Regions from separate parts of the Rossellomorea marisflavi genome, predicted to be linked through region 3. Evidence: riboswitches for the same ligand, from Rfam matches in the RefSeq annotation. Region 3 holds a riboswitch; each other region holds the start of a gene.
The links. Region 3 has a riboswitch for cobalamin ahead of K6T23_RS08765 (ribonucleoside-diphosphate reductase subunit alpha). Riboswitches for the same ligand answer to the same signal wherever they lie in the genome.
Positions count from the first base shown of each region.

Region 1: it holds a riboswitch for cobalamin, as region 3 does, so the genes downstream of both, K6T23_RS16470 (hypothetical protein) here and K6T23_RS08765 (ribonucleoside-diphosphate reductase subunit alpha) in region 3, are expected to answer to the same signal.
Region 2: it holds a riboswitch for cobalamin, as region 3 does, so the genes downstream of both, metE (5-methyltetrahydropteroyltriglutamate--homocysteine S-methyltransferase) here and K6T23_RS08765 (ribonucleoside-diphosphate reductase subunit alpha) in region 3, are expected to answer to the same signal.

Region 1 covers NZ_CP081870.1:3,157,178-3,164,968, forward strand. The annotation lists gene K6T23_RS16445 (GRP family sugar transporter) at 1-427, shown strand, start outside; gene K6T23_RS16450 (glucose 1-dehydrogenase) at 450-1,235, shown strand; gene K6T23_RS16455 (GNAT family N-acetyltransferase) at 1,544-2,332, shown strand; gene K6T23_RS16460 (biotin transporter BioY) at 2,668-3,222, opposite strand; gene K6T23_RS16465 (ABC transporter substrate-binding protein) at 3,324-4,250, opposite strand; gene K6T23_RS16470 (hypothetical protein) at 4,255-4,794, opposite strand; cobalamin riboswitch at 4,928-5,110, opposite strand; gene K6T23_RS16475 (hypothetical protein) at 5,239-5,571, shown strand; gene K6T23_RS16480 (YwqG family protein) at 5,846-6,658, opposite strand; gene K6T23_RS16485 (DUF2584 domain-containing protein) at 6,745-6,987, opposite strand; gene K6T23_RS16490 (alpha/beta hydrolase family protein) at 6,991-7,779, opposite strand.
Region 2 covers NZ_CP081870.1:1,293,825-1,301,615, forward strand. The annotation lists gene K6T23_RS06945 (MurR/RpiR family transcriptional regulator) at 1-437, shown strand, start outside; gene K6T23_RS06950 (PTS sugar transporter subunit IIB) at 437-742, shown strand; gene K6T23_RS06955 (PTS sugar transporter subunit IIC) at 768-2,045, shown strand; gene K6T23_RS06960 (hypothetical protein) at 2,168-2,461, shown strand; gene K6T23_RS06965 (6-phospho-beta-glucosidase) at 2,468-3,805, shown strand; SAM riboswitch class I at 3,959-4,067, shown strand; cobalamin riboswitch at 4,129-4,313, shown strand; gene metE (5-methyltetrahydropteroyltriglutamate--homocysteine S-methyltransferase) at 4,453-6,726, shown strand; gene K6T23_RS06975 (glycoside hydrolase family 10-like protein) at 6,790-7,791, opposite strand, start outside.
Region 3 covers NZ_CP081870.1:1,635,994-1,643,784, reverse strand. The annotation lists gene K6T23_RS08780 (SACOL1771 family peroxiredoxin) at 1-427, shown strand, start outside; gene K6T23_RS08775 (DUF3243 domain-containing protein) at 504-821, opposite strand; gene K6T23_RS08770 (ribonucleotide-diphosphate reductase subunit beta) at 946-1,983, opposite strand; gene K6T23_RS08765 (ribonucleoside-diphosphate reductase subunit alpha) at 2,002-4,239, opposite strand; cobalamin riboswitch at 4,385-4,565, opposite strand; gene K6T23_RS08760 (SurA N-terminal domain-containing protein) at 5,099-5,869, shown strand; gene K6T23_RS08755 (hypothetical protein) at 5,965-6,135, shown strand; gene gndA (NADP-dependent phosphogluconate dehydrogenase) at 6,176-7,588, opposite strand; gene K6T23_RS08745 (MurR/RpiR family transcriptional regulator) at 7,761-7,791, shown strand, end outside.

The DNA of each region.
Region 1 (7,791 bases), 1.5 Mb from region 3:
AGAATCGGGCAACTTCAAAAAAGCCATCCTCACCCTCATCGTGTCGACGATCGGTTATCTGATCTATGTCGTTGTGGCAAGGCTCTTCCACGTCGATGGCTGGGTTGCCCTGTTCCCTCAGGCGATAGGGATGTTCATCAGTGCCGTGATCTTGACGTTCAGACATAAGCCATTCAACAAATACGCCATCCGGAATATCATCCCCGGACTCATCTGGGCACTGGGAAATATGTTCCTCTTCATCTCCCAGCCACGGGTCGGAGTAGCCACGAGTTTCTCCCTTTCCCAAATGGGAATCGTCATCTCCACATTGGGGGGAATCTTCATCCTCGGTGAGAGGAAAACGAAGAAACAGCTTGTCCTGATCTCATTCGGGATCATTTTGATCATCATCGGAGGCGTCCTGTTGGGGATTGCCAAACAATAATGTCATTTGAGGAGGAAACAACATGTACAACGATTTAAAGGATAAAGTAGTCGTCATCACGGGGGGATCCACCGGACTCGGACGCTCCATGGCTGTAAGATTCGGCCAGGAGAAAGCCAAGGTCGTCATCAACTACTTCAAGGATGAAAAAGAAGCACTGGATGCGAAGAAAGAAGTCGAACAGGCCGGCGGACAAGCAGAAATCGTTCAAGGGGATGTGACGGTCGAAGCCGATGTCATCAACCTCATACAGGCCGCCATCAAAAAATTCGGGACATTGGACATCATGATTAACAACGCAGGAGTGGAAAATCCCGTCCCATCACACGAAATGACCCTCGACAACTGGAATAAGGTTGTCAACACGAACCTGACCGGAGCCTTCCTCGGCTGCCGGGAGGCCCTCAAGTACTTCGTTGAAAATGGGGTCAAAGGAAACATCATCAACATGTCGAGCGTCCACGAAGTCATTCCATGGCCCCTATTCGTCCATTATGCGGCGAGTAAAGGCGGCATCAAGCTCATGACCGAAACACTCGCCCTCGAGTATGCTCCTAAAGGGATCAGGGTCAATAACATCGGCCCCGGCGCCATGAACACACCGATCAACGCAGAGAAATTTTCCGATCCAGCTCAGCGTGCCGATGTGGAAAGCATGATACCAATGGGGTATATCGGTAAACCTGAAGAAGTCGCATCTGTTGCGGCCTTCCTCGCTTCCTCGGAAGCAAGCTACGTAACCGGCATCACCCTCTTCTGTGATGGCGGAATGACCAAATATCCTTCCTTCCAGGCAGGTAGGGGATAAGTAAAAAGGCTGGAACTCCATGTTTTAGTCATAGTAAAACCCGAATGCATTTGCCAAGATAAGGCGAATGCGTTCGGGTATTTTATTGTTTCCAGCGGTAAAGACTCCCTAAAGGAAGAGTCGCTGATGTTGAAATCCTACAGGCGTGCCGAGGAGGCTCACGGGCTACCCGCGGAAAGCGTAGTCTTACACGGAGATCATGAGCGGTGTATAGAAGTGGTATCTTATTATTTTTTCGAATTTTCCCTTTACTCTCCTCCCTTCTCTTGATATGATTACAAGAAAAAATTTACAGGGAGAGACCAAACATGATCAGACAACTGACCACCGAAGACGACTCTATCTGTCAGGACCTTATCACCCAGGCGCCTGCAGAGAACCTATTTATCATCGGGGATATCGAAGCCTTCGGGTACGACCAGGATTTCCAGAAGGTTTGGGGGGATTTCACCGATGAAGGAGTATTGCGCGGTGTACTCCTGAGATACAGGGAAAACTACATACCATATGCACCCGGTGAGTATGATGCAGAAGGATTTGCCTCCATCATCAATAAAGATGAGGAGTTCCTCTATATTTCAGGACTGAAAGAGATCGTTTCGAAGCTTGACCCTTTCATTTCCCGGGAGACGAAGCAGAAAAGGCATCTTCACTATGCCAAATGCACCCAAGGGGAATCACTCGATCAAAGTGACCTGTCCATGGTGAAAGAAGCGGGAATCGAAGACATCCCCGCCCTTGTCGAACTCCTTCTCACCGTTCCGGAATTCGAGCACTCCAATATCTCAGTGGAAAGCAAGGAGCACAGCATGAAAGCCGGTGCTGCCAGGAGCTATTACATTGAAGGGGACGGTCGTTTGGCTGCCTCCGCTTCCACTACCGCAGAGAACTCGAAATCGGCCATGATTGTCGGGGTCTGCACCCATGCCGATTACAAGAAAAGAGGCTACGCGAGTAAGTGCATGTCCAAGCTTGTGGGGGATCTTCTAAGGGAAGGAAAGGAGCTCTGCCTCTTCTATGATAACCCGGATGCAGGCAAGATCTATAAACGAATCGGATTTCATGACATCGGCTACTGGTCGATGTTCAGCTATTAAAAAGAGGCTGAGACGAACATGTTTTAGTCATAGAAAAACCCGAATCACTTGCCTACGATAAAGCAAATGATTCGGGTTTTACGTTCGTTTAATGAATATTCAAATTACATCGTTTCCAGCGGTTGATCGGAGTGCAAGACGAAGACTCCTGCGGGAAGAGTAGCTGATGTGAGACCCCGCAGGCGTGCCGAGGAGGCTCACGGGCTACCCGCGGAAAGCGAAGTCTTGCACGGAAATCATGAGCGGTATTAAGATCCTATACTGATCGTGTTCGGCATTAAAGGGGCCTTTTTTAGTTTTGTGCCCATCTCTTTCCTTTATTGTTCGAAAGCTCTTCAGGCGACTGCCGGCTTGATCAACCTGGCCTGCACCAAGCGATTGCGTACGACGATCCCAAGCCAACTGGCAAGGGCCGCCTTGATCACTCCTCCTACCAGGAACGGATAGACCCCTGCTGCCATCGCCTGGCTCCACCCAAGGTCTGCCACGAACTTCAACTGGATCGTCCCGAGAATCAGGGTCACGACCATCCCGACCAGATTGGCTACCATGGCCATGGGCAGGTTGAAAGAGGTTTTCTCCAGGATCAATCCTGTCACATAAGCCGCCGCGACGAAACCGAAGATGTACCCTCCCGTCGGTCCGACCAGGACATGGGCACCTCCGCTCATCCCTGCAAACACCGGGAGTCCGGCTGCACCGATAGCTGTGTATCCTATGAGGGCAAACGCCCCATAACGGCTCCCAAGAATCGTCGCCGTCAATCCCACTGCCAACGTCTGCCCGCTGATGGGCACGAGGGGCAGGGGAATCTCGATCTGCGCAAAGATTCCCGTGATCGCCGCAAACACCCCGCACTGAATAATCATTCTCAACCTGTCTCGATCCATTTACATGCACCCCTTAAAATATGTAAACTTAATTATATTATTAGTTTACATATTAAAAGCAAGTTTGAAAAGGCTTTCTTTTACACGATTATGATTGAATTCTAGAAAAGGTCCGGATAAACAGCCTTGGCTGTGATTTCGACTGCCTCACCGATCCTCGGGCCCGGTCGGGACATGACATCGGAATCAAGATAGATGACCCGTTCACCCTTCACGGCATCGATGGTGTCCCAGCCGGTCCTGGATTTGATTTCATCTACTGGATTTTCCACATAGTTCACTGTAGTCAGGATGGTTGCCGGGTTCCGTTTGATGATTTCTTCTTCTCCGAGCTTCGGCCAGCCCTCCTGATCGGCAAATACATTATCCACACCAGCAACCTGGAGGATCTCCTGCTGGAAGGTCGCGCTACCGGCCGTATAGATCTCAGGGGCTGGACTGATTTCAAAATAGACCTTTTCTTTTTCGTCAAGGGACTTGACCTTTTCCCCGACATCGGAGATTTGCTTCTTCATTCCTTCAATCACTTCGTTCCCCTTTTTTTGAGCCCCCATCACCTTTGCCACCTGTTCGATGTCGCCGTATACGTCGTCAAAGGTTTGAGCAGACTGGATGACGAAAACCGGAATGCCCGCATCCTCAAGCTGCTTGACTCCTGCTTCATCACCTGTTGTATAGGCAATCACCACGTCCGGATCCAAGGAAATCACTTTTTCCGTATTCACTGTCATGGAATCGGAGATGACCTCGAGATCCTCCACTTCCTTCGGATAATGATCGAATTCTGTCACCCCGACCACCTTGTCCCCTGCTCCGACTGCATACAGGATCTCTGTATTGCTCGGCTGCAGGGAAACGACGGTCTCCGGTACCTTTTTGAATGTGACTTCTTCTCCCCGGTCATCCTTGACGCTATAGGCAGTAGACTTTTCTTCTTTTTTCGTTGATGCTGTTTCTTCCCCGGCTCCACATCCTGATAGAATGAGACCGATGCTGATGAACAATCCGATCCATGCTTGTTTTTTCATCTCACTATTCTCCCTTGCCTGATTTTGATACTCCATAGGACTTGCTGATAAAAGGAATTTCTTTTACCCCTTCACCTTTATTCACATACACGGCCATGACAAACAGGACATTTGCCATCAGGTGCGCATATTTGAACAGCAGATTGTCCACTTTCTGTTCGAGGCTTACCTTATGAAGGGCCCTGACCGATTTCTTCGCTTCGCTCCTGCACGTATGAAGGACCGTCGCCGCGTAGCATCCCTGGGGAAGCAGGAACGTTCTGATTTCCTCTTCCACTTCGTTCACGTACGTGTCATACAGGTCGCTCAATCGCTGCAGATCCTGGAGGGTGATGGCCATCTCCCCCCGCACCGAACCATTCAGGTGATACGCCATCTCACAAAGATAAAGCAGATCTTCACGGACTCTCCCCTCTGTCAATGAAGAAGCCTGACCGATCCTCGTTGCCAGGGAATCCGTCCTGATCTCAAAGTCGACCGTCGACTGGGATTCCCTCATATACGGATAACAGATGTACCTGAAATCCTTTTTTCCCACATTCATCCTCCCTTTCTTCTCTTTTAGTGAATCACCGATCGTAGCGGAAACGGGCATAAAAAAAACCAGCCAAACGGCCGGCAATCATCATCAAAAAAGATGCATCAAGCCGCACCATCCCCTTAACTTCCGAAGAGCATAATACGATGGAAATCAGGCAGGTATCCTGGCTTGTGCATCATCCTACTTCAAGGCCCTTCCCGTTCAATGGTTGAACAGTGGGTTTTCCCTTGGTTCGTTAGCACTTACAGTTGCGGAAACAGCTCCGGTTTTTCACCGGATTCCCTTTATGCGCGAGCGCACCTGATTTCTGCGAAGGTCTATTCACTTAAGGACCATTATACCATGCGAGCCCCCTTGGGGTGTTTCTATTTTTTCAGATCCCTCTCATGAACCCGTCCGGTTCTGAATAGGAATGAAAAGGACAAACAAACAAGAAGGGATGATAGCATGAAATGGTTGATCCCACTGAGCTTCGTTTTCCTGCTGCTGGCAGGCTGCGGAAGTGAAGAAAAGAGCTACGAGTTGTGTGGATACGGGGATATGCTGGTGTTGAACGGGAAAGGATATGTGCTGCTGCCTGTGAAGAAGACGCTCACCCTCGACGGGAAAGCAGGGGTGATCAAGGAGAAGATCGGGGATGAGTTCCACCCTGAAAAAGACTATACGGCGAATCATCTGAAGAAGGGAACGGATCTTTATTATGTGAAGGACCACAGCACCTATCTCATCGCCAAGACTTCTGACGAACGATACCTCCTCTATGAAGAGATTGAAAAATGATGGACACGAACAGTGTAGGTTCTTTATGCCGCTCATGATTTCCGTGCAAGCCTTCGCTTTCCGCGGGTAGCCCGTGAGCCTCCTTGGCAGGCCTGCGGGTCTCACATTAGCTACTCTCCCGCAGGAGTCTATGTCTTGCACTCCAATCAACCGCTGGGACCAATAACATTCTTTTATTCCAAAAAAGGTGAAAACCCGAATTCAATCGCCTGATCGTAGGCAAATGAATTCGGGTTTTGCTATGACTAAAACATTTTTTGCAACCGGCCTTGTATTATGAACAATCCCAGTTATAGACCACATTGCCGAACTGTTTCTTCTTAAGATCTTCTTTTTTTATGAAGAAGTTGGCAATGCCGCAGTCACCCCACATCATGTCCACTTCATCATCCGAGTCGATTTGAAGCAGCAGGAGTGCATGATCCTGATTTTCATACTGACGCGGATCCTCCTGTGTGAAGCCCGGATATCCTCCGATCTTATGTCCGAAACCGCTCTGGGTTTCATAGAATTCATCCATGAGGGCGTCTGCCTCTTCACCATCATCGGTCATGGATTCAAACAGATCCCAGCTTTCCTTCCCGAACACCTTCTCGAAGCGGTAGTCGCCGGCGCTGATTGTTTCACTGGTCAATTCCGCCAGGACGGCACCTTCCTTCGTGACAGGGAAATACACGTCATCGGGGATTTTCACGAAAGAAAAATCGGATATCAGCTCTTCTTTCGGCAGGAACGGCTCTTCTATAAATCTGATGCGGAAATCCTTTTGGTCCTGCTTCTGGTCGATGTTCATTCCGTACAGATCATCATGTACCGAAATGAAGATCTGCAGAAGTCCTGATTCGGGATAATCTTCGAGCTTCGGGAGCTGACCGAAATTGATCTGGGCCAACAGTTTCATCGGGTGCCCCTCCCCGTCCACAGGATACTCATCCGCCTTCGGGAAATATGGATCCCCGGCGATCTTACTATCATAAGGGCCAGTTTTCCCTTCTTTTATATGTAGATGGACAGACGGAATCTCCGTTCCATCAAGTGCTGTACGGTAAGGGGCCAGCTTCGCTTGCAGGTTGACCGATTGTGCCACATTCATCTCCTCCTTGGAAAAAAAGCTTCTTTTTCCCATCATACAGAAAGGATTCCTGCCTGTCATCGATGAACCTGCCGGCTACTTCAGTTTGTCGAGTTCAAAGAAAGCAGCCGGTACGTAATCGATGTTTCTCCGTCTTTCCAACTTAGTTTTTCGATTCGGCCGATGGCGTTCGGCTCGCTGTGTTTAGTCACCCTTACTTCAATGGGAATCTCCATCGGGTAGAGGCGGTACCCCTCTTTCACAAGCGTGAAGAGATTCTCTTCCTCTCTAATTTCGTTATTCTTCGTTACGATCATGGTGTTCAGTTCCATCGGCATGCCCATTGCTCATTCCCCCTCTTGTTTTTTCATCCACTCACACATTCCTGCAACGATTTCCTGATTCTTACGTGGCGGGAAATAATGCGTGTAGGCTTGATAATACTGTGTCTCAACGGTTTTCCCCATTTCCCTCAGCCCCGCTTCAAGGCGGTGGGCATGTTCGATGGAGACGTTCTGATCCTGTTCACCGTGAATGATCAGGACCGGTGCCTTCAGGCGATCAAGCTGGAAGAGCGGCGTTCTCCACTCATAACGCTCGGGTACTTTCTTCGGGGTTCCGCCGATGACGCGTTTCATCATGCGGCGCAGATCGACCCGCTCTTCGTATGTAAGGAACATGTCCGTTACTCCTCCCCAGGAGACGACGGAAGCAACATCAGGCTGTTCGATGGCCGTCAGAAGGGCCATCACCCCGCCGCGGGAGAATCCGAACACATGGATCCCTCCTGTCACCCGAGGATGATCCCGCAGAAGTTCCACTCCAGATACGGCATCCTCGCGATCATCACCGGCAAAGTCCTCGCTTCCCTCTCCACCGAGGTTCCCCCGGTAATAAGGGGCAAAGACGATGAAGCCGTGGGAAGCAAACTGGCCGATCCTCGCTGGCCTCACTTTCCCCACTCCCTTGATTCCTCCCCTTAAGTATAGGAAGCCGGGGTACCCGCTGCCGTTCGCTGGCTCCGCAAGCATCCCCTTCACCTTCAATCCGCCAGACATATACGTCAGCTCGTACATCCTGATCGAAGGATTCGGGGAAGGGAATTCATATTTTTGTATAATCGTCCCGTTTTTCATCATCTCTTCCTT
Region 2 (7,791 bases), 340 kb from region 3:
GTTCTGCTGTCGTGGCGGAGGACTTCACCCAGAAGATCCTCAGGCTCAATTATCTGGCCTTCCAGGCGGGGGATATCCACGTCCAGATGATGATGGCAGCGAATATGACGAAGAACGATGTCCTGTTCGTCGTTTCAACATCCGGTCAGACGAAGGAAATCCTGAGGCTCATGACCGTGGCACAGGAAAAAGGGGCGAAAATCATCCTCCTTACCCAGCACGGGAAGTCTCAGGCGAGAAAGCTTGCCGATATCGTCCTGACGATCTCGGAAGAGGAGAACAATATTAGGATCGGTACGATGACGGCACGCATTGCGCAGCTCGTCATCATAGACGCCCTGTTTGTTGCATTATGTATGAAGAAAGGACATGGCGTCTTCGAACAAATCGTCGAGACCCATAATATCGTCCAACGAATGAAAAAGGAGGAAGATTGATGAAAGTATTATTTGTATGTGCAGGTGGGATGTCCAGTTCCATCGTCGTCAATGCATTGAAGAAAGAAGGGGCGAAAGAAGGGCTTGAAATGGACGTCCTGGCAATCGGGACGGGGGAAGTGGCCGATGAGATATCCAAGGGATGGGATGTCTGCATGGTAGCACCGCAGATCAGGCACCGCTTCGATCAGGTGAAGAAAGCGGCTGACGGGGCAAACGTACCATGTGGGCCGATCCCGCCACAGGCGTACTCACCGCTCGGTGGGGCCACATTATTGAAAACCGTCAAAGAATTGACGAACTAAAGGGGAAGAACAAGGGGGTAGGAACATGCAAAAGTTTGTAAATTTCCTGGAGAATAATTTATCCGGGCCAATGGCGAGACTTTCGGAACAAAGGCATTTGCAGGCGATCCGGGATGGGGTCATTTCTGCACTGCCGTTCATTATCGTAGGATCATTCTTTTTGATTGTGGCGTTCCCACCGCTGCCTGATGCAGGGGTATTCGGTGACATCAAGCAGTGGGCTGCAGATAATATTGTGGAAATCCTGATTCCATACCGTGTCACCATGTTCATCATGTCGCTCTATATAGCCTTCGGGATAGGATACAATCTATCGAAAAGCTATGGCCTCGATCCTCTTTCAGGCGCTCAGATGTCCGTAGCTGCACTTCTCTTAACTATTACACCTCAGGCAGTTGACGGCGCATGGATGCTTCCAATGACAAACCTCGGGGGACATGGATTATTCGTTGCCATGGTCGTCTCGATACTCGCTGTGGAGATACTCAGGTTCTGTAAAAAGAGAAATATTACAATCAAAATGCCAGAACAGGTACCACCATCCGTGGCACGAAGTTTTGAAGCACTGATTCCTGTTGCCTTCGTCATCTTGGGTGTATCGGCCATAACCGTTTGGGCAGGTCTTGATCTTCACCATTTGATCGGTGTGGCAGTCGCTCCTCTTGTAACGGCAGGGGACAGCATTTTTGGGGTATTGATTCCTGTTTTCTTAATTACATTCTTCTGGTCATTCGGAATTCACGGAGTATCAGTAGTAGGAACCGTTGCTCGTCCATTATGGGAAGTGTTCCTAGTGAACAATGCTGACGCTGTTGCAAACGGTCAGGTTATTCCGCATATCGCTCCGGAAACCTTCTACCAATGGTTCATCTGGATCGGTGGATCAGGAGCTACACTTGGGCTCGCTCTTGCTATGGTATTCTTCTCCCGTTCCAAGTATTTGAAAGCATTGGGTCGTACCAGTATCGTACCTGTTACGTTTAATATCAATGAACCGATCATCTTCGGGGCACCGATCGTCCTGAATCCAGTCTTGATCATTCCGTTTGTCATCACACCACTTATTACGGCAACCATTGCTTATGTAGCAACAGCTACAGGCATGATTTCGCCGACCTATATCATGCCGCCGTGGACCCTACCGGCACCAATCGGCGCATTCCTGGCAACAGGAGGAGATTGGCGGGCTGTCGTCATGGTCTTCATCAACATCGCTATTTCGTTCGCTATCTACTTCCCGTTCTTCAAGATGTATGATAGAAAAATGGTGCAAGTAGAAGAAAACGACCAACAAGCCGCTTGATCAATGTGGAAACTGGTCGATTACACCCCGTATAAACAGCAATATATGTAAGGAAGTGAACAGTGAAGCGGGAATCCATGGATCCCGCTTCTTCACTATGTACCCTAAGGAGAGTGAAGGAAATGACTGAGACTGTCATCCCCAGGAGGATTGGATTCAAAAGTGTATTCATTTTATTAATGACCGTATCCATCGGCTTATTATTATTGTCAAAGCCTTTAATAAGTGCAGGTTTGCCAAAGGAGTGGAGCATTTTTTTGGCAACGGGAATTTCGACTTCTCTAGGGTTGAGCCTCGTATTACTCAAGATTGAAGGGCCTGTAGAGGATCCTTCTATTAAGAAGAAGCGTTTATGGCTTGGTGTCGTCGTTAGTTTTGCCATCAGTTTTGTGCTGGCATTTGCAGTGAAAGGATAAGGAGGTATGAGCATGAATAAAGGCTTAAAAATCGTGACCATAGGCGGTGGCTCAAGCTACACGCCGGAGTTTGTGGAAGGCTTGATCAATCGATATGATGAGCTGCCTGTACGAGAGCTGTGGCTTGTGGATATCCCTGCTGGAAAAGATAAACTCGAAATTGTCGGGAGTCTTGCGCGGAGGATGGTGTCTAAGGCCGGTGTTCCCATGACCATTCACCTGGCTTTGGACAGGGAGGAAGCACTGAAGGATGCGGATTTTGTTACAACCCAGATGCGGGTCGGTCAGCTGAAGGCAAGGATCCAGGATGAAAGGCTGCCGATCAAGTACGGCATGATCGGGCAGGAAACGAACGGGGCAGGTGGACTATTCAAAGGCCTCCGCACGATTCCGGTTCTTCTTGAGATTGCAGAGGATATGCAGCGTCTTTGCCCTGATGCATGGCTGATCAATTTCACCAACCCGGCTGGGATGGTGACGGAGGCGTTGCTCCGATACAGCAAGCATTCCAAAGTCGTGGGCGTATGCAACCTGCCGATCAATACGAAGATGACCATTGCCAGGCTCCTTGGAGTAGAGGTCGCTTCCGTCGATATCCGGTTTGCCGGCTTGAATCATATGGTGTACGGACTGGATGTCACCGTCGATGGGGTGTCCGCTCTTGATGAGGTACTGGAACTGATGGGTGATGAGGATAAGCAGCTCAGCATGAAAAATATCGCCCCACTGCCATGGGATCCTGGCTTCTTGAAGGCTCTCGGAGTCATACCTTGTCCGTACCACCGGTATTTTTACAAAACCAGTGAGATCCTGGAGAAGCAACTGGAGGAATTCAAAACGGGGACAACCCGTGCCGAGGTCGTCCAACGATTGGAAGATGAATTGTTCGAGCTGTATAAAAACGAAGACCTTGATGTGAAGCCCCCGCAGCTTCAGGAGCGCGGAGGAGCCTACTACAGCGATGCCGCCTGCAATGTGATTTCTTCGATCTTCAATGATAAAGGGGATGTACAGACCCTGAACATCAGAAATGATGGCAGTATCACGGGCATCCCTGATGAGTCCGCCGTGGAAGTGAACTGTATCGTGACCAAAGAAGGGCCGAAACCGATCCATATCGGTGAACTGCCTGTAGCCGTCAGTGGACTTGTTCAACAAATCAAATCCTTTGAGCGGACCGCGGCAGAAGCAGCCGTGTCAGGCTCCTACGAAAAAGCCCTTCTGGCCATGGCGATCAATCCACTGGTCACAAGTGATTCAAGAGCGAAACCATTATTGGATGAACTGCTGGACGTCCACCGCGAATTTCTTCCTGCGTTCCATGCAAAGTCGACCCTCCTCTGAAGTGCCAGAGGGGGCATTTTTTATGGCAACGAGTTTAGCTGGAGTGACCCCTACGGCAAGTAGGACCTTCGGACGAATGTTAGAAATATTTTGACAAAGCAAAAGCTGGCATGCTAGTATTACCCTATTCAACGGACAAATATATGATCGATACTCTTATGAAGAGCGGTGGAGGGACTGGCCCTGTGAAACCCGGCAACCATTCAACACTTGTTGAAAAGGTGCTAATTCCTGCAAAGCGTCATGCTTTGGAAAATAAGAGAGGACATCCCTTTACCGGGCCTCTCTATCGTGGAGAGGCTTTTTTCGTTGAGGTGAGAACTGAATAGGAAGATGCGACAGGTGCCGTGTGGAAGCATGGCTGAAAAGGGAAACCGGTGAAAGTCCGGTACGGTCCCGCCACTGTAAGGGGAAGCAACTTATCACATCCACTGTTTCTAGAGGGAATGGGAAGGGATAAGGCGTGATGAACCTGAGTCAGGAGACCTGCCTGTTGTGTGCACTTAAGCTCTACGGGTCATAGAGGGGAGTGAGGTACGCGTGTTGACATCATAGGAATGTCGACGTTTATTCATTACGCGCAAAATCTCCCTTTCTCTGAAAGGGAGATTTTTTTATTGGAGAAAAAATGAGAAGGAGTGAGCAATATGGTTAAAAGTTCAAATCTAGGTTACCCGAGGATCGGTGAAAAACGAGAGTGGAAGAAAGCACTGGAGCAATTTTGGGAAGGAAAGCTAAAGGAAGAAGAATTTGTGGAGAAGACAGATGAGATCCGCCTTCGTCATCTTAAAAAGCAGTCGGATGCAGGGATCGACCTGATTCCTGTCGGGGACTTCAGCCTGTATGATCATGTATTGGATACGGCCGCCATGTTCGGGGTGGTCCCGAAGCGGTTCGGTCATGGGGGAGGGAAGGTCTCTCTGCAAACGTATTACGGTATGGCAAGGGGAACGGGGGATGCGGTGGCATCCACGATGACGAAATGGTTCAACACGAATTACCATTACATCGTTCCAGAACTTGAAGGGGCTACGCCTTCTTTGGCTGATAATCGCCCGCTCCGCTACTTCAAGGAAGCGAAGGAGCAGCTTGGCATCATTGGAAAGCCGGTGCTCATAGGTCCGGTTACGTTTGTAAAGTTGTCCAAAGGTTATGCCCCCGAAGAGTTTGATAGCGTGGTCGATTGGTTCGTCCCGCTGTATGCATCCATTCTAAAGGAGCTTGAAGAGGCTGGCGCCGAATGGGTTCAGATTGATGAACCCGTACTTTGTACCGACCTCACAGAGGATGAGTGGACGGTCCTTGAGCAGGTCTATGACACGTTGATCAAGGCAGCACCTGGAATCAAGGTCATTCTTCAAACCTACTTTGATCGCGTCAGTCGCTATGAGAGGGTGGTCAGGCTTCCGGTACATGGGATCGGATTGGATTTTGTACACGATGGTGGAGGTAATCGTCAGGCACTGAACACCCATGGATTCCCTGAAGATAAGGTCTTGGCTGCTGGAATCATTGATGGAAGGAATATTTGGAGGGCAGATCTTGATCGGACTCTCTCCTCGCTTAAGCAATTGGAGGGCATTGTTTCAAAGGATCGGTTAATCATTCAGCCGTCATCGAGCCTGCTCCATGTGCCCGTCACGGTCAAAGTAGAGGAAGGGCTGAGGAAACACCTCAAACGCACACTTTCTTTTGCAGATGAAAAGCTGCAGGAAATCGTTACGGTTACGGAGGCTGTCAAGGAAGGGCGTCCTTCTATCTCAAATGAGCTGAAGGAAAGCTCTGACTGTCTCGACAATATCGAACAATCCCGGACACTCAGAGAGAGTGAACAACTGGTCGAAAATGAAGTCCTTCAACGTGCTCCATTCTCTGAAAGGCGGGTCGTTCAGGAATCAGAGCTGGGTCTGCCCCTCTTCCCTACCACTACGATTGGAAGCTTTCCTCAGACTAAAGAGGTGCGGAAAGAACGGCTTAAGTGGAGGAGGGGGGACGTAAGTGATCAGGACTACCGGACGTTCATCCAGGAAGAGATTGAGAAGTGGATCGACATCCAGGAAAAAATCGGTTTGGACGTACTGGTGCACGGAGAATTTGAACGGACGGATATGGTGGAATACTTCGGTGAAAAGCTTGGGGGATTTGCCTTCACAAAGAATGGCTGGGTGCAGTCCTACGGATCGCGCTGTGTGAAACCTCCGATCATTCACGGGGACGTCAGCTTCCAAGAACCGATGACAGTGGATGAAACGGTCTTTGCGCAATCACTGACTGAAAAACCTGTGAAGGGCATGCTGACTGGTCCGATCACGATCATGAACTGGTCATTTGTCCGGACAGACATTCCGCGTTATGATGTGGCCAATCAGATTGCCCTGGCCTTGAGAAAAGAAGTCGAAGCCCTCGAGGAGAATGGAATCCGCATGATCCAAGTCGATGAACCGGCCCTCAGGGAGGGGATGCCCCTGCAGAAAGAAAAGAGGGCAGGCTACCTAGATGCTGCCGTCCACGCTTTCAAACTTGCGACGTCATCTGTGAAAAGCAGTACGCAAATCCACACCCATATGTGCTATTCGGAGTTTGGGGAAATCATCGAGAGTATCAAAGCGCTCGATGCGGACGTCATATCGATCGAAACGTCAAGGAGTCATGGGAATCTCATTCATTCCTTTGAGGAAAACACCTATAGTCAAGGTATCGGTCTCGGCGTCTATGACATACACAGCCCAAGGGTTCCGACGCTCGAGGAGATGACTCGGAACATTGAACGGGCCATTCGCGTCCTCGATCCGCAACTGTTCTGGATCAATCCTGACTGTGGTTTGAAAACACGCGGACCGAACGAAACCATCGAAGCACTCGTCGTGATGGTGGAGGCAGCGAAGAAGATGAGGGAAACCGTTCTGGCAGCTCAACAGTGAACGAACATAAAAAGTGCGGACAGCACCCGTCTGAGGACGGGGCTGTCCGCACTTTGCTTTGACCTAATGTTTAACACGTACCGTTTTGGCGTCGCGGCTTTCAAGACCGGTATCGGATACAGATGTAACTCCATACGTGTAGAGTCCCTTACCAGGAGGAACGTCTGTATAGGAATCTTCATCTGCATAGACGACATCGATGATATTGGCAGGATCATTATAATCGCCTTCACGAGGACCGTCAAACCGGTAGATGACAAACTTTCTTGCAGTGTGTTTCTTATCTTCAATCTCAAGTTTGACACTGCCATGTTTGGATTTCCCTTTTACTTTGGTCGGTTTTTTCGGCAGTTCCCTGTTATTCCAAGGAGTGGGCGGCGTCAAGGCTGTTTCTGTATAGATTTCTTCCTTCAGGATATCCGCATATCCCAGGCGATTGTTATAGAGCTGCTGAAGGGAGAAATGCATCTGTCCTTTTGCCGTGCCGTTTTCACGGTTATCCAGGATCTGTTCCGGTAGTTCATACGGGTCGTACCACTGCTGATCGAAGTTGTCACCAACCTTGTAGTCAGCCGTCCCGATATAGAGATGAACGGGGTGCTCATAGGCGTACTCAGTCACTTCATTGCTCCACCAATCGAGGAGGATGGAATAGTTTGCAGCGGCAAAGTCCCGGGACCAGTAGATTTGCGGAGTGATGTAGTCGATGCTGCCGTCTTTGATCCACTGACGCGTATCGGCGTAAAGATCATCGTAATTCGTCTGGCCTGCCGTCGTATCACTTCCAGTTGGATCTTTGGCGATATTCCTCCAGACGCCAAATGGAGAGATACCGAACTGCACCCATTCCTTCATATCCTTGATGGAAGTGTTGATATCTTTGACGAGGACATCGACATTATTCCTGCGCCAGTCTTCGATCGAATCAAAGTCCTTGCCGTATTTCTCGTATGTAGCTTGATCAGGGAAGTCTTGTCCGGCAATTTTATACGGATAGAAATAATCATCCATGTGTACAGCTTCAATATCATAATTGGCTACAAGCTCTTCCACGGTCTCGATGAG
Region 3 (7,791 bases):
CTTTATCGATACTGACTGGCCCGGCCTCAGGAACGATGTAGGTACGATGTCCGGCAAGACATTGACAACCGACATCTCGATCCCGCCTGAAATGGATGGCCCCGGTGCCGGCACCAATCCAGATGAAATGCTCCTCGGCGCTGCCGCTACCTGCTACATTATCACCCTTGCCGCTATGCTTGAGCGAAGTAACATCAACAAATCGAACCTGAGGATGACCTCTGAGGGTCAAGTGGAAGTGGAAAAGGGCGTCATCACCTATAAACGCATTCTACACCGTCCTATACTCACACTCGACCGACCTACGGATAAGGAATATGCCCTGGCTGAAAAATTGATGTACAAGGCCGAACAATCCTGTATGATCACAAGGGCCTTAAAAGGAAATGTAACAGTGGAAGTATTCCCAACGATCCAATACGGATGATCAAACAAGAAACGCACGGTGCCGGGCACCGTGCGTTTCTTGTTTGGGGATGCATCTCCCTCATCCCCTTTTTTATTCAGCCTTCTTGATGAACGAGCTTCACGAGCATGTGAGATAACATATGCTGCTCCTGCTCGTCCCCTGCTTTCCACAGTTCATACAGCAATTTTTCTTCACGGTTTTTCGGCTCTTCATGTGCAGCCAGATAATCCCCGACCTTCTGTGCTGCTTTTGCCTGCTGTTCTTCATCAAGTCCGAGTTTCTCAGCGAGTGATACTTTCTTGCCTAAGTATTGTTTGAAGTGGTCAAAGTTTTCAAGAATATCCTCTTTTTTATCTTGGGACATGCGACCGAGTTTATCTTCTACTTTCTGATCCATTTTCGTGTCTGCCATCTTGATCCTCTCCTTTTCTATTTGTTGGGTATTTTCCCCTGAACTCCCTGTCTAAACATGGTGATGTGCAGATCATCGAATATATGGCAAAAGGCAGCCCCTGGAGGGACCGCCTTTTCTTGGATCAGAGTTCATCGAACCCATTTGCATCTGATGTTTTCGTATATTGTCTTGATTTCTGCTCAAAGAAATCGGTTTTACCCATATCGACTTCCTGATAGGCGATGATCCATTTGAGAGGATTTGACTTGAACCCTTCAAATGGCTCTTCGAAACCGAGCTGCTTGGCCCTTTTATTCGCCATGAACTTAATGTAGGCCTCAAGGTCACTGAACATGAGCCCATCCATATGGGTTCCGATGATTTCTTTCCCCCATTCAATTTCAAGGAGGGCCGCTTCCTTGAAAGCTTCTGTTCCGTAGCGCTTGAGCTCTTCCGTATCATATTCCGGATTCTCTGCGAGCACTTCCTTGAAAATCTTTTCAAACAATCCGACATGGAGCTGTTCGTCACGATTGATGTAGTTGATCATCGTACTGGTCGCAACCATCTTCTGGTTCCTTGCCAGGTTATAGAAGAAGGCAAACCCTGAATAAAAGAACAATCCTTCGAGGATTACGTCGTATATGATGGACCTGAGGAGTTTATCCACCGTCGGGGCCTCGACGAATTCTTTGTATCCATTGGTGATGAACTCATTCCGCTTCATCAGGATCGGCTCATTCTTCCAATAATCGAACACCTCATCTTGCACGCTCTTCGGTACAATGCTTGAAAGCACGTAGCTGTAGGAGTGATTATGCACTACTTCCTGCTGTGCAAGGATGATCATGAGTGCGTTCACGCTCGAATCCGTCAGATAATCTGCCACTTTCCCAGCATAGTCCGTTTGGATACTGTCAAGGAGAGCCAGGAGGCCGATGATCTTAAGGAACGTCTCCTGTTCTTTTTCCGTCAACTGCGGGAACTGCTTGATGTCTTTTGCCATATTGATCTCAAACGGCGTCCAGAAGTTCCCGAGCATGCGCTTGTACTTAGGGTATGCCCACGTATAGCGCACATCATCCCAGTTCAGGATGTTCGAGCTTTCTCCGTTGACGATCCCTGTTGATTTATTCGGTGCTGTCTCGTCCACGAGCACCCGTTTTTTCAATCCTTCCATATTTCCCATCCTTTCTTATTAGCTGTGGCAACTCTCGCACTCTTCAAAGTTTGCAACAGAAGTCGACCTTACATAATAGGTTGTTTTCAAATTCGATTTCCACGCATCCATATGAAGGTTAAGAAGCTCAATCGCCTTGATGTCATTCCTCACATACAGGTTGAAGGAAATCCCCTGATCGATATGATGCTGCCTTGCCTTGTTCTGTCTGATGCTCCAGTGCTGATCCACATGATAGGCGGTTTTATAGTACCAGGTCGTTTTGGGCGATAGGTCCGGTGCCGTGACCGGGATCTTGTAGTCTTTCTTCTCTTCGGAATATTCCAGTCTGAAGAGTGGATCGATACTTGCCGTCGAACCGGCAATGATGGAAGTCGAAGAGTTCGGGGCCACTGCCATCAGATACCCATTGCGGATTCCCTTGCTTGCCACTTTGTCTTTTAAGTCCAACCATCTCTCGCCTTCATATCCCTTATTCGTGAAGTAGGCTCCAGTATCCCAAGCGGATCCCGGGAAGTAAGGATACGCCCCTTTTTCTTCCGCGAGCTTTTGACTTGCCTTGATTGTGAAGTAGGCGATGTCTTCATATAAATGATCACAGTAAGATACTGCCTCATCGCTCTCCCATTTGATCCCTTCAAGGGCAAGGAGATGATGCCATCCGAAGGTACCGAGTCCGATTCCCCTGTACCGTGCATTCGTCAGCTGAGCCTGCAGGACCGGGATATCGTTCAGATCAATGACATTGTCCAGGAGCCTCACACCGATGGTGACGACGCGCTCCATCTGACCGTCCCGTACCGTCCTTGCGAGGGAAACGGAAGCCAGGTTGCACACCACATAGTCTCCAGGATTTTTATAGGTAATGATCTTCCCGTCCTTGACTACTTCTTCTTCCATCACAGTCGGGCTCATATTTTGGGCGATTTCCGTGCAAAGATTGCTGCAGTAAATCATGCCCTTATGACTATTCGCATTTTGACGGTTCACACTGTCGCGATAGAACATGTACGGCGTGCCTGTTTCAAGCTGGGAGATCATGATCCGCTTAAAGATATCGATCGCCGGGATGACTTCTTTGGATAAAGCAGGCTCATTCACGCACTCCCAATATTTCTCCCGGAACGAACCGGATCCTTTTTCTTCATCGAAATGATCTTCAAGGGCATAGCCCATGATGGTCTTTACTTCATGGGGATCGAACAGATACCAGTCCTCACGGTTCTCGACTTGCTCCATGAAGAGGTCTGGGAGACAGACACCGGTGAACAGGTCATGGGTTCGAAGACGCTCATCCCCGTTGTTCAGCCGCGTATCGAGGAAGGAGAAGATATCTTTATGCCACACATCCAGATAGACGGCGATGGCTCCCTGGCGCTGACCGAGCTGATCCACGGAGACAGCCGTATTGTTCAGCTGCTTCATCCACGGGATCACACCGGAGCTGACCCCCTTGAATCCTTTGATATCACTTCCGCGACTTCTTACTTTCCCCATATAGATACCGAGCCCGCCTCCGTTCTTACTCAATGTGGACACGTCGGTATTGCTGTCGTAGATGCTGCGCAGATCGTCTTCCACCGTATCGATGAAGCAGCTCGAGAGCTGTCCGTAACTCTTGCCTGCATTGGCGAACGTAGGGGTCGCCACGGTCATATATAGGTTTGAAAGCGCCCAATACGCTTCCTCCACGAGCATGAGCCTGTGTTCTTTCGGCTCATTCATCAGTAGCGTCATGGCAATGATCATGAATCGCTCCTGTGGAAGTTCATATAGGACTCCTGCATGGTCCTTGGTGAGATAACGCTCTGACAGCGTGACAATTCCTATGTAAGTGAACAGTTCATCCCGTTCAGGACGGATGAGACCCTCGAGATGATCCACCTCCTCCTTGCTGTAGGCATTCAGTAATGTTGGAGAGTACAAATTCTTCTCTGTGAGTGTCCCGATAAGTTCATGCAGGCCTTTATATGGCTCCATGCCCCTTGCATTTGCACTGATGGCATAAAGATTCTTCAGATAAAGCGAGGCCGCCACGTACGTCCAATCAGGTTCATTGGATGAGATCCGCTCAACAGCCGACAGGATCAAAAACTGAAGAAGCTGTTTTTCTTCCACTCCCGGCTGATCTTCTGTATACAGGGATACCTTTTGAGTGTATTCCTCCCAGTTCAATGATTCATGGCTTTCCCGAAGCCCGTTTAGTAGACGTTCCGCTCTATGGGATGCCGTTGTTCCGTTAATGGTTGATGTCATATTAGTATTCCTCCCTTTAATTAGTCGGGAGAGGATAAAAAAAGCCCATCCTATTAAGATAGGATGGGCAGTCATAAACGATAGATTCACAAGGCATACTACGCCAAAGGTAATCCTCGCCTATCCTCCCAATTCCCGAAGAAGATAACACGTACTGATCATGGCAGGTCTCCTGACTTGTGCTTTTTGCCTACTCGAAGGCCTTCCCGTCCGATGGACAGTGGCATTCCTTCTTTCGTTTGCACTTACAGTTGCGGGGACAGTCCCGGAATTTCACCGGGTTCCCTTTTAAGTCGATATCCGACACCACAATCATAGGTTATAAACAATATATTGTTATGAAGTTTAAACAAAACACAATATGTTGCGTCTTTTATATTAAACCAACTTTCTACATTTTACAACAGAGAAGCTCAAATGAAAAGAATGAAAGCAAGATGAATTTATGCCTACAATTATTTTATTCGTTAAATTCCATAGAAGAGCAGAACAAGACAGCGTGTAATCCACCCATATCGGTCCACATGACGCCAGACTTCCCTTGAGGAAATGCTGTTATCCCTTTATGATGCAATAGAAGGTTGTTTTGACCGTATTCTTAGGTCCCCTATTATTTTGAGCCGTTGAGATGGTACCCCATCTGCAGCGGCTCCTTTTTTACCCTGAATTCCTTACAGTTATGTTTCATTCACCTGGCCGTCACACGCTTCCCTTGTGATAAACCCGCACTTTTCAAGGCTTCTCTTCTATTTCAAGGGAATTACAAGGAAATTAATCGCCCCAAATACTTTCTTTTTCTTGAGGAATCCTTTAAAATGCCATTTAGAAGCTTGAAACCCAGTTTCGAAAGGAGATCACTATGAATAAACATTTACTCACGATCCTTTTAGCGGCTATGACCGTACTGCTGCTCGCAGCTTGCGGGGCTAATGACGATAGTGCAAAAAAATCCGATGATAGTAAAAAATCCTCCGAACAGGCAAAAAGCGAGGAAGAACAAGCGAAACAAATGAAAGAAATGCAAAAAAAGATGGACAAGCAGAAAGTCGACAACGATAAAGTCGTCGCCATCGTAAATGATGAGAAAATCAAAGGGGAAGATTACAACAACGTACTATCTTCTTCTCAAATGCAATATCAGCAAATGGGTCAGGATCCAACCTCTAAGGATGCTGCCAAGCAGATCAAAGAACAAACGATCGACAGTCTTGTAGGTCAGACCCTTCTGCTTCAACAAGCGGATAAAAAAGGGTACAAAGCTTCAGATGACGAAGTGGACAAGCAGCTCGAAGAAGTCAAAAAGCAATATGAGGATGATAAAAAGTTCAATGCTGCCATGAAAGATGCCGGATTCACCATGGATGAACTGAAAAATCAAATCGCGGAAAACATCAAATATACAAAATATGTCGATAAAGAAATCAAGACCGAAAAAGTAACGGACGATGAAGTGAAGAAAATGTACGAACAGTACGCGAGCCAAAGCGGCCAAGATTCAAAAGATGCACCAAAACTTGAAGATGTCGAGCCTCAGCTCAAATCACAGCTTGAACAGCAAAAGAAACAAGAACAGCTTGTGAAGCACGTGGAAGATCTCAAGAAAAATGCAAAAGTCGACGTGAAAATCTAATTTCAAAAAGGACATCCCGACGGATGTCCTTTTTTTTATGTTTCCCACTGAACGTTGAGGGTATTGAACTACCAAGACGGAAAGGAGGAACTGACGTGGCAAGAAATAAGAACGACCAACCAGAACAGACGGGTGAAGACCGTGAGATCCTGGATCGTGAAAAGGAACAGACAGTCGACTCCATTCCCTTGGATGACTTAAAAAAAGACCTCCAGGATGAGAAGAAAAAGCATAAAAGCAAAGATTCTTCTTCTAGCGAAGAATAACAAAACAAGCCTGGCGTCGAAGCCAGGCTTGTTTTTCGTATTATTTTCTCAGCCAGTCAGTGTGGAAGACACCTTCTTTATCTTTCCGCTGATACGTATGGGCACCAAAGTAGTCCCGTTGTGCCTGAAGGAGGTTCGCAGGGAGCGATTCAGAACGGTAGCTGTCGTAATAGGCGAGGGCACTGGCAAGTCCAGGTACAGGCACTCCAAGCTTGATCGCTGTCGCCACGACTTCACGTGCATCTTCCTGGTAGCCTTCAACGATGCCTTTGAAGTAATCATCAAGGAGAAGATTTGAAAGCTCGCCATCACGGTCATAGGCATTCATGATTTCTTCGAGGAATCCAGCGCGGATGATGCATCCCCCTCTAAAGATTTTCGCCAGTTCACCGAGTTTCAGATTCCAACCATATTCCTTTGAAGCAACTTGAAGCTGGGCGAAGCCTTGTGCATAAGAACAGATCTTGCTCAGATAAAGAGCTTTACGGATGCTCTCGATGAATTCTTCCTTGTTGCCTGAAAAGGTTTGGTTTTTTGGCCCCTTCAGGATCTTACTCGCTTTCACACGCTCGTCCTTCATGGCCGAGATGAACCGTGCAAAAACGGATTCCGTAATAATGGAAAGCGGTACGCCAAGATCAAGTGCACTTACACTTGTCCATTTACCGGTTCCCTTCTGACCAGCTGTATCGAGGATCCTTTCAACGAGAGGTTCTCCCGTCTCTTCATCGATCTTAGTGAAGATATCGGCCGTGATCTCGATAAGGTAACTGTCAAGTTCACCTTCATTCCATTCCTTGAATGTTTCATGAAGCTCCTGTGCGCTCAATCCAAGGACATTCTTCATCAAATAGTAGGCTTCACAGATCAGCTGCATATCGCTGTACTCAATGCCATTATGCACCATTTTCACATAGTGACCGGAGCCGTCAGGACCGATATACGTGCTACATGCATCCCCTTTTACTTTCGCTGCAATGCTAGTAAGGAATGGCTCCACGAGGTCATAGGCTTCTTTCTGGCCGCTAGGCATGATTGCAGGACCGTATAGGGCCCCTTCTTCTCCACCGGATACTCCGGCACCGATGAAGTTGATTCCACGCTCAGCGAGCTCCTTGTTGCGTCTCACCGTATCTTCGAAGTATGTATTTCCTCCGTCGATGAGGATATCCCCTTTATCCAGGTGTGGTAGGATGGATTCAATGGCAAGATCCGTGATTTTTCCTGCCGGTACCATCATCATGATCTTCCTTGGCACTTCAAGAGAGTCGATGAATTTTTCCACCTGGTGGAAACCTGTCAGATTTTTATCCTGATGCTCCTGAAGGGCACCTGCCACTTTCTCTTCTGACACGTCGTAGATTGCAACCTTATATCCACGGCTTTCAAAATTCAGCGCAAGGCTTTTCCCCATGACGCCGACGCCGACTACACCGATTTGTTGTTGTCCCATTTTTCATCATCCTTTCAGTTGTATAAACATCATTTCATCATCCATAGTATAATACGAAATAAATTTTCTTGATACTATATTTGAAATAATATTTTTTTCTATTGTACAATAGGTTAAAATAATTTTCATCCATCATCCCTTATAAGGAGGCCTCACCTTGCGGCAAAACGATATACCTCAACATTGTTTACCACGCATCCGGT